Regions from separate parts of the Paenibacillus sp. V4I5 genome, predicted to be linked through region 2. Evidence: riboswitches for the same ligand, from Rfam matches in the RefSeq annotation. Region 2 holds a riboswitch; each other region holds the start of a gene.

What was found. A riboswitch is a leader RNA that binds a small molecule or an ion and turns the genes downstream of it on or off. The one in region 2 is predicted to bind cyclic di-AMP.
Region 1: linked by a shared signal. The riboswitch ahead of QFZ78_RS12675 (hypothetical protein) and the one ahead of QFZ78_RS38585 (potassium-transporting ATPase subunit F) in region 2 are both predicted to bind cyclic di-AMP.
Region 3: linked by a shared signal. The riboswitch ahead of QFZ78_RS06520 (CAP domain-containing protein) and the one ahead of QFZ78_RS38585 (potassium-transporting ATPase subunit F) in region 2 are both predicted to bind cyclic di-AMP.

Annotation. Positions count from the first base shown of each region.
Region 1 covers NZ_JAUSZB010000002.1:2,379,286-2,382,562, reverse strand. Annotated here, with positions in the region: gene QFZ78_RS12680 (hypothetical protein) at 639-1,241, shown strand; cyclic di-AMP (ydaO/yuaA leader) riboswitch at 1,323-1,462, shown strand; gene QFZ78_RS12675 (hypothetical protein) at 1,548-1,934, shown strand; partial or broken gene QFZ78_RS12670 (IS110 family transposase) at 2,197-3,195, opposite strand.
Region 2 covers NZ_JAUSZB010000002.1:3,588,758-3,592,034, reverse strand. Annotated here, with positions in the region: gene QFZ78_RS18260 (APC family permease) at 1-531, shown strand, start outside; cyclic di-AMP (ydaO/yuaA leader) riboswitch at 759-930, shown strand; gene QFZ78_RS38585 (potassium-transporting ATPase subunit F) at 1,348-1,425, shown strand; gene kdpA (potassium-transporting ATPase subunit KdpA) at 1,473-3,143, shown strand; gene kdpB (potassium-transporting ATPase subunit KdpB) at 3,211-3,277, shown strand, end outside.
Region 3 covers NZ_JAUSZB010000002.1:977,159-980,435, forward strand. Annotated here, with positions in the region: gene QFZ78_RS06510 (2'-5' RNA ligase family protein) at 1-289, opposite strand, end outside; gene QFZ78_RS06515 (LURP-one-related family protein) at 523-882, opposite strand; gene QFZ78_RS06520 (CAP domain-containing protein) at 1,032-1,682, opposite strand; cyclic di-AMP (ydaO/yuaA leader) riboswitch at 1,688-1,820, opposite strand; gene QFZ78_RS06525 (DinB family protein) at 1,962-2,432, opposite strand; partial or broken gene QFZ78_RS06530 (Gfo/Idh/MocA family protein) at 2,592-2,714, opposite strand; gene QFZ78_RS06535 (XapX domain-containing protein) at 2,823-2,981, opposite strand; gene QFZ78_RS06540 (Rossmann-fold NAD(P)-binding domain-containing protein) at 3,044-3,277, opposite strand, start outside.

The DNA.
Region 1 (3,277 bases), 1.2 Mb from region 2:
ACCATAAATCTTGAAAGCATCAAGAACAAATATGTTCTTGATGCCGACAACAAGTTCAAGGGACCGCGTCCGACGACATAAACATATGTGAATTAAGATCCCCGTAAAATGGGGATCTTTTTGTTGGTGCGCCTCACATTCATTCGTGGAGATGGCTCGCCTCATTATCGGCGCGAGAAGGGAACGTCATTCTCCCGTGAACCCCAATTTTAGGAGGTTACTATTTTGAGAGAATACAGTATGGAAAGTTTAGGGCAAGCTTCAAGCATACACCTGAATAAATTCCACTTTTATGTGAGTATTATCGCATGTTGCCGTTTGTTGGTTTTTTGTACAATTAAACATGTAGGCAGTTTGGCAAACACGAGATAAAGGAAGGGACCTAGATGATGGTAAATAAAAAATGATCCCAATGGTCTTATCGGGTATCGTAGCGGCTACAGTTGCACAGGAGCTGGTAAATTGGATTTTTGGGCAACCTGGTCAGCAAGAAGTTCGAAGAATCGCATCCTGACATTAAGCTGTTTATGAAGCAAATTGATAAAGCAATTTTGTCTACGTTAACCCAAATAAAGGAAATGGGTATTTCGTAGAATAATAGGCTAATAAAATAGGTAGTTGGAAGGGGAGTTTTGTCTTTGCAAGAGAAATTTGATTCAGACTGGGCCCATGTAAATAAAATTGATGGAATGGCTATTGATTATTTGAAAAAAGGGTTAAGCCCAACAGAAACACAAATTTTGATTCTAAATTCTGAGTTATTTCAAGAATGGATATCAATTGAAAGATGCTTTTCAGTGCATTATCATGATATTGCTCGCTTTGAAGATTTATTATCTAATATGGAATTTGATAATTATGTAAGCAAACTAAAAAGTGTTGCTCTCCAAACGATGCATGACAAGACCATCCCGAATGAAATTGAATGGAGTAAATATAATAATGGTCCTACCGTGATTGTCCACGGTTCAATAGAAATATTCGATAGGCTTTTTTATCAGGTAGGTATTAATATTTCACCATATAACCTAGGAATTCAAATTGGTCAATTATGTAAGACGATGAACTTTAACCAGCCCATTGGTTTGGTGGAATTCCTAGCAATATTCACGAACAACGCAAGCGGTTTTTTTAATCTTGATATGGAAAAATTAGAAAAATTTATGGAAGAAGAAACTTTATTAGAACTGCCGATGATCGGTGGCCTTGCTGCGTTAACCACAGTAAAATTGAACTATTAGTTGAAAATAGACATAAAAATATAAGTAAATATTACTATTGTTTCTAAATTTGTATTGGGGTAAATTGATAAAATAAGAATGAATCATACTACGCTTAATTCTTTAGATTAAAGAAGCGGGGGAACCAAGTTTTCTGGGGTGAGTACACTTTTTTGAGTGTTAGGGTTAACTTTCAACCCGAATCCGTCAGCTAACTTCGTCAGCGTAGAAAGAAAAAATGATAGAAACATTAATGGGTCCTTTATTTTTAGGGCTCTATTCCCTCGCTTCCTTTTTTCGTTCAAGAGAAAAAAGGAGGAATTAGACATGCTTCTCAAGAGAGTAACCAAAGAGGTGAAGAACCTTTTTCAATCGAAAAGATCAAACATTTCTGTACAACGTCAAGAAGAGATTCTTCACTTAAAGCTACGGTTGGAGGAGTTCGACATTGAATTTTCCAATTTGGCGTATCGGCCATCAGGCGTCGTAACACAGACTTTATTGGAAATAAGCAAAACGGTCGGACAAAACAATGACTTACTAAACCAACTAAGTTTGGAAAGGGAATTAGCGGATCAACAATTACTAGCCAATCGCATCGGCATTCCCCTGAAAATTTTGGAGGAACATCACAAATTTATCGTAACCATGGCTCATATTTTTGGTGGTCCGTATCCTTGCCTCAGAGAGTACATTAGAAGCAGTATTATATGAGCTTCGTTGAAAGATAAAGCTGCTTCTATATATTATTCGGTTGCTGATTCTACATTAAGCCCATCATAACCAACTTTTTTGTTCGTTTGTTATGGAAGTCACTCACATTTAATTCTTAATTCAACTAACAGAAAACGATACTTGAAATACGGCAGGCAGGCAGGCAGGCAGCCTGCTTTTTTCATTAAACTACCATAAAAATTAAAAATCTGGCAGTCGAAGAAAAAGAACAGCACTAAAGAAGACGCGGCTCATTCATTTTTTAAACGCTGTAGCCTAAGGTTTCAAGTCTTCGAACTGAGTTCCGTACAATAGCTCCAAGTTTTTGCTTATCATAATAATCTTCACCTAAAGTCTACATACATGTCTTTTTTTGTCAGCAGATAATAAGCGATTCTTAGCATGGCATGGGCTACAACAATAGCTGCTCTTTTCCTGCCTTTTCGTGCTAATGTTCGCCTATACATAGCACCAAGATAGTTTTTGGAGGCACCTACGGAATGTGCGGCTTCTGTTAATGCAGATTTTAAATATTTGTTTCCTTTTTTTTCCTTAGAAGACTTCCGTTTGCCTGCACTCTCATTATGTCCTGGTACGAGAGCTGGCCAAGAACAGAAATGAGCCGCACTTGGAAACTGGTTTTTAATGTTTGTTCCTATTTCAGCTAAGATTTGTTCAGCCATTCGAGTTGCAATTCCAGGTATAGAATCTAATCGCTCTATGTCTTCCTGATCTGAGATAACTCTCTGGGCAACCTCTTGATCTAATATCGCAATTTGTTCGGTGAGGAAGTCAATGTGGGTTAAAATGGTTTTAAGCATCATGCGTTGATGAGGATTTACGTAACCTCGAAGAGCGAGTTCGAGTTCATCTTTTTTCTTTTTCATAGTGCGCCGAGCGAAGCTTGCTAGTTTCTCAGGATCTTCTTCACCGTCTGCGATGGCGTGAAGCATGTCCTTAGACGAGACCCCCATAATATCTGAAACTACAGAGCCAGTTTGATGTTTGCTCCCTCTAGCACTGGTAGAGCTTTCATATGCTGGGCGTTTACAACTAAAAATTCAATATCTTCAGCTTCTAATAGGTTAACAATTGGCTTCCAGAATACGCCTGTACTCTCCATAGCTACGTGGGTACAACCATGCTTTTTAATCCAGTCAATTAACTAGATTAGAAATACGGTTTTAGTAGAAAACGTTTGAATCTCCTTTCCTTCGGGTGTCATTGTACATGCAGTAATGGATTCCTTATGAACATCCAGGCTCTAAGGCACCATAGTTGATCGACCCTCCTCACCCAGCCGTAGTAGAAGTATTGACGGATTTTATCCATTTTCATCCTCT
Region 2 (3,277 bases):
TGGTCTGTTCTCATCTTTTTGCCACTAATTGTTTTTATTTTTCACCAAATCAAGAAACACTATGAGGCCGTAGGCGAACAATTAAGAATAACAACTTGCGAACCAGCGATTCCTATTGAAGGAAATGTGATCATTGTGCCTGTGGCGGGCATTACGCATGTGGTAGAGAACTCCTTGAATTATGCCAAATCCCTTTCGCCAAATCAGATCATCGCCGTTTATGTGGCTTTCGAAAGAGACGTCGAGAAACAATTTGAGGAGAAATGGAATACGTGGCAGCCCGAGATAAGGCTGGTAACTTTACATTCCCAATATCGGAGCATTGTTCAACCATTGATGAAATTTATTGATACGGTCGAGCATAAGGCAGCTGAATCAAATTTTCGGGTAACCGTCCTAATCCCACAGTTTATTCCTAAGAAAAGCTGGCAGAATATTCTCCATAACCAATCCAGTCTACTTATCCGTGCTTTCTTGCTGTATAGAAGAGACCTTATCGTAACGACAGTGCCGTATCATTTAAAAAAATAAGTAGGGTGGCCTTACTTCATTGTAAGGCTGCCTTTTTTTATAGTCCATTTGCGACAAAATGACAATAACGGTAGAAAAACGAAGCATTTCTATCGATAATGAACGTGTTATCAATTTGGATGCGCTTTTATTTGCCTAATATGCCCTAAATTACGGGATAGCGTCTCTCCACAGCGTTTTACAATAATGGCTAAGAGGCGTAGCATTCTTTTCAACAACTTCACAACAAGTTTCAAACGCTGAGTCCCCGCAAGGGGAGCGGGGGAACCAGCCAGAAGCCGAATGTATGTAAATTGCGGTTTCTCGGGGTGAATCCAAAACAAGCGCAGCTTGCCAAGGTAGGGCACTTCCAAGCCCGAATCCGACAGCTAACCTCGTAAGCGTATTGGGAGAGAACCACTTTCTATCGTGCTTTCACAGCCCGTTTATTAACGCTGCTAAGAAGCCCGAGAGTAGAGATTCTCTGCTCTTAGGCTTCTTTTTGTTGTTCGAAATTTGGAGGAGAGTGAATCTATTATCGTATTTGTTTGAGCATTCTGGGGATCTCTTTCAAGACAAGATTTTTATGCTTTTTTTATACGGATGCTATAGATTCTTTACCTCATTTTTATACGGTTCGGCGTTACACTATTTCAAGAAAGCATTAGAGTCGGTTAAATTACAGGAGGTGTGTTATGTACAACGACGTAACGATGATCTTATTAATGGCCGTAACATTCTTAGGATTTTGGGCTTTTTTAAAATATTGTGAAAAAGCATGAGCTTAAGCTTAGCTTTCGATAAGCGTTTTGGAAAAAACTTGTAGGAGGCACTCATATGATTGTTATCGGTGTTATTGGATTTGCCATTATGGTGTATCTCGGTTTTGTTTTAGTGAAGCCGGAGAAATTTTAATTGTAGAATAAGAACTTAAGTAAGCAAGGGGAGAACCTACTATGGGTATGGGATTGTTACAGGTAGTCATCACACTGGGTATTATTATTCTTTTAGTGAAGCCTGTGGGTAGTTACTTGGTGAAAGTTTTTGGGTATGAAAAGAGTGGACTTGATCGTGTATTTGCTCCTTTTGAGCGGGTCTCCTATCGCATTATGGGTGTTAATGAAGATGAAGCGATGGGGTGGAAAAAGTATTTAGGGTCCGTACTATTAGTTAATTTTGTCATGATGCTTCTGATTTATGCGGTATTTCGGCTTCAAAAATATCTACCATTGAATCCTGACGATATTGGTAATATGCCTCCGGCATTAGCTTTTAACACGGCTGTTTCATTTATTACTAATACGAACTGGCAAGCATACAGCGGTGAAAATACACTTTCGTATTTCTCTCAAATGGTAGCCATTACGTTCCCGATGTTTACATCGGCTGCAACAGGTTTCGCTGTGGCGGTAGCTTTTATACGCGGTTTAGTTGGCCGTCAAGATAATCTCGGTAACTTTTACGTGGATATGACCAGAGCGATTACACGCGTATTTTTACCACTGAGCTTCATTGTTGCTTTAGTTTTAGTTTTTCAGGGTATTCCGCAAACACTACTGGGAGCTGTGCAAGCTACAACAATTGAAGGGGCCACACAAACGATTACTCGCGGGTTAGTGGCTTCACTGGAATCGATTAAACATATCGGTACAAACGGTGGCGGGTGGTTCGGTACGAATGCAGCGCATCCTTTTGAAAATCCGACACCGGTGTCCAATTTGATCCATATTATTTGTATGATGCTGCTGCCTACATCTCTGGTGTATGCATTCGGTCTGATGATTAAGAACAAAAAGCAAGGTTGGACCATCTTTGCTGCTATGGGGATCATCTTTATCGTGATGTTGTGGGCGGTATTCTACGCCGAGTATCGAGGCATAACTGCCGTAGATGCATTAGGTGTACATGGCAACATGGAAGGCAAGGAAGTAAGGTTCGGGATTGCTGAAACTGCTCTATTCACAGCGGTAACTACAGCTGCCACTACAGGTAGCGTAAACGCAATGCATGAATCGCTCACACCGCTCGGAAGTATCGTTCCTTTCGCGGAAATGATGCTGAACAATGTGTTCGGCGGTAAAGGGGTCGGCTTGTTAAACGGCTTGCTCTACCTCATTTTGTCGGTGTTCATCTGTGGACTTATGGTTGGTCGTACGCCAGAGTTTTTAGGTAAAAAAATTGAGGGCAAAGAGGTGAAGTTGGCGGCCATCGCCATTCTGATCCATCCGCTTATCATTTTGGCACCGACAGCTTGGGCACTTATTCGTCCTGAATCCATTACCTCGATATCCAATCAGGGGATGCATGGGTTGGCTGAAGTGCTGTATGCTTTCACGTCAGGTGCTGCTAATAACGGCTCCGCTTTTGGTGGACTAAGCGCCAATACGAACTTTTACAACTTGAGTATCGGTATGGTCATGCTGTTTGGGCGTTTCGTTTCCATGATCGCGATGTTAGCTATTGCCGGCTCTCTGGCTACGAAGCGTGTCGTTCCTGTTACGACAGGCACACTACGTACAAATACACCTTTATTTATGGGGATTTTAATCATGATTATTCTAGTTATCGGTGCTCTAACGTTCTTCCCGGCGCTGGCATTGGGGCCGATTGCTGAACATTTGGCGGTGCGTTAAGGGTAGTCTCTGAGCGGAGAGACTTTGAGCTACGCCCAAAGATCCCTATATTAGGAGGACAACATATATGGCTGTGGAACGTAAAAAAACAATGACAAAAGAAATCATGAATCAAGCTATCGTTGATTCATTTA
Region 3 (3,277 bases), 2.6 Mb from region 2:
CTAACTTTTTGTGAAGCTCTACTAGTTCATTTGATTGAACACTGAGGAAGATAACTTGATTTCCGAACAAAGCAGGCTCGGAGAGCGCCAACTGAAACTTTGAAAACGATGAGCATACAACCTTTACCTTTTCGAGCCAAGCCATATCTAGGGTAAGCCCGCTTTGTGCTTTAACAGTCACGTGAGGCTCAACGACATTCGGAAGACCATTACTCAACCAACGTTTTTGAAACGCAACTACTCGTTCTAGATATTCGTCGGGAGGAACGATGCCTATGAAATACTGCATTTATGACACCAACCTTTCAATCCTGAGGGAACAGCTATTGGAAAGAATCATACCATGGATTGGAAATTTGATGAACATCTACTCTACATTCAATAGATTGTGTTGTTTGCCCCAGCGTTCTGCCTTTTCTGGATAGCGTGCATGCCCATGATCACCGCAACAAGTTCGTAAGTATCCAAATATTCGCTTTGATTGTTCAGAAGAAAAGCCCCTGAAGAAAACCAGCCGTTTACTTATTCGAAACGAGCAACAAGTGCGCCGGAATCATCGGATATCTCATATTCCTTTGAAAATACTGGGGAAATAATCTCGTAGCTGCCTTGCCCTTTGGTTTCATATGTGAATTTCTTGGTGAACAAAGCAATTCTGCTTCTCAACACGCCTAATTGCCCCCCATCGGCACCCGTAACCTCCCATTTGCTTGAGAATATCGGAAAACTTCCTTTGCACAACAGCTGGCCATTATGCCCAAACACCTCGATCGTAGAACCAAAAGAGCTCTTCAAATCTATATGACCGACATCTTTTCCCTGTTCGTCCCGAATCTCCGTAACACCGGTATTAAAAAAATTATCCCTGAAATATAGATTCAATACAATCGCCTCCCTCTGGTATATATACGATGCAGAGATCAAAAATGTTAGTCATTCCCAACAATGCCTTATTATTAAAAACCGAAAAAACCAGCAAACAAAAGGTTGCTGGTTTATCTAGATATTTTCTGCTAATATACGTTGCTGTATTAGTTACTAATGAATTCTTGTACCCATTCGCCGTTATAAAAAGCAACACCGATTTGTGTGAAGTTGGGGCTTAGAATGTTTTGACGATGACCCGGGCTGTTCATCCAAGCTTTCATGACAGCTTCAGGCGTTTGTTGACCTTTTGCAATGTTTTCACCTGCGTAGGAATAGCGAATGCCGTATTTGCTCATCATATCAAAAGGAGACCCATAGGTCGGAGAAGTATGATCGAAATAACCATTGTTATACATATCCTTCGCTTTGTCCAAAGCCATGGCGGTAAGTGCGCTGTTGCCGGTTAATGGACGCAGTCCTGCTTTAGATCGTTCCTGGTTAACTAAGTTAACGACTTGGCTAGCAAAAGTTGATTGGGATGGAGCACTTGTAACTGGCGTTTTGGTACCTGCATTTATGCTCTTGCTGCCAGGAATGTTGAGGCTCATACCAGACCAAATCACGTTCGGATTGGCAACCTGAGGATTTGCCTTAATAAGCGAAGATAGGCTGATGCCATACTTCTTGGATATTAGCCACATGGTATCATTGCCTGATACTGCATGGGTTGCTGGTGCGGCCATTGCCGCGCTCGAACCTACGAGGACGCTCAATCCTATTGCGCCGGTAACCACAAGCTTTTTGTAACGTTTCAAAATAAACCTCTCCTTTTTGCGGCCTGCGAGGTTAGCTGTCGGATTCGGATCAAAGAGTAATCACCCGGCCGCTGACGCGGCTTCACCCCAAATAATGGGTCCCCCGTGCTTCACATGAAGCTTCGGCCTTCTGAGTTATTTGATCCACATAGATCTCACAAATTGTAACATGTGAAATCATAGAGAACATGACTCAAAATTTTCCAAGAACATTTTGTAAGCGGTATCAGCCGTTTCTTCTTGTCCAAAACAGTGAATTCCAATCACCAGCAACCTCATTCAATCCCATATTTGAGGCCGATCGATTCCAGCCGTTCGCATATAATCTAGCAGTTGCCCGGTGTGAACGGATTCGTGGTATGCGATCCTCATTAACATATCTCCTAAAGTTCGAACATACCCTACGTCACTTCGATTAATTTTAATATTTGACAAATCCTCAGGAGTGAAGAATTTAACGGTATTCAAGAATTGTTCTCTGTACACTTGTGCGAATATCAGTTCATCCTCCACCGAAGAAAATTCCCGATTGTCATAAGGAGAATCGTAAGAAGGCAAACTTCCACAGTTAAGTAACGCAAGATGATAATAATGCTCGCCATCCAATACGTGTCGGATCATTTCTTTCATGCTTAAGGCGTGTGCATCAGGCTTCCAATCCAGCATAGTTAGAGGAATAACGCTCCACACTTTTATACTTCTACGTCGGACTTCTTCCAAGTTCAATATAACAAGATCTATTCCGTTAATGATTAACACTCCTTTTGATTTCTCAATAATCCAATCCTATTTGTTTTATAAATATGCAGTTTTCTCATACGAACAAATATACAGTACATTTGTTCGTATGTAAATAATCCCCTATTCAATTTAGCCTGCCAGCTTTATACGTCTGATGACAGTGATTTATGACCGATCCAAACTTCGTGTAGCAATTCCTACTATTTCCGCTCCGGCTTCGATGGCTGAAAAGAAAATATTCGTTGATGCATGAAAACCCGCACCTAAAAAACAAAGTCTGGATTTGTTCATATAAATCGCTTCCTTTTATCCAAAGTTTATGTAAAATCTTCATTAACATAAAAAAAGAAGGATGAAACCCGTTAAGGCTCCTCCTCCTTTTTCATTTAGTCCTGCTTCCTATTTTAGAAACAATTCCATTATCTTGCCGCCTGCATAAATACCTACAATTCCTAGAATACCCGACAGTACAGGCGGTGCGGGCAAAGGCAGCTTCAACACCTTGAATAAAACACCAATAATTAAACCTGCTCCTAATGACAACAGAAGCTCCTTCATACTTTAGACACCTCGATTGTTAGACTGCATTCTTAAATTCGATAGCTTAATAGCTTTAGCATTTAACTGGCTACTTTAGCTCGATATTTACGTAATTGGGAGGCCGAATGCAATAATCCTCGGCCGCACATTCCATATCCGATAATAACAAACCGTCGGGTAGGTAAAATCAAATTCGTCGTATGCACAAAACCTTCGACAATCGTCTGTCCTACACCGTGCTCGTTCTCAATAATTTGCTTCAAATAGCAGTCATTTATTACAATAATCGGAATAGAGATTGTTAAATCAGCATC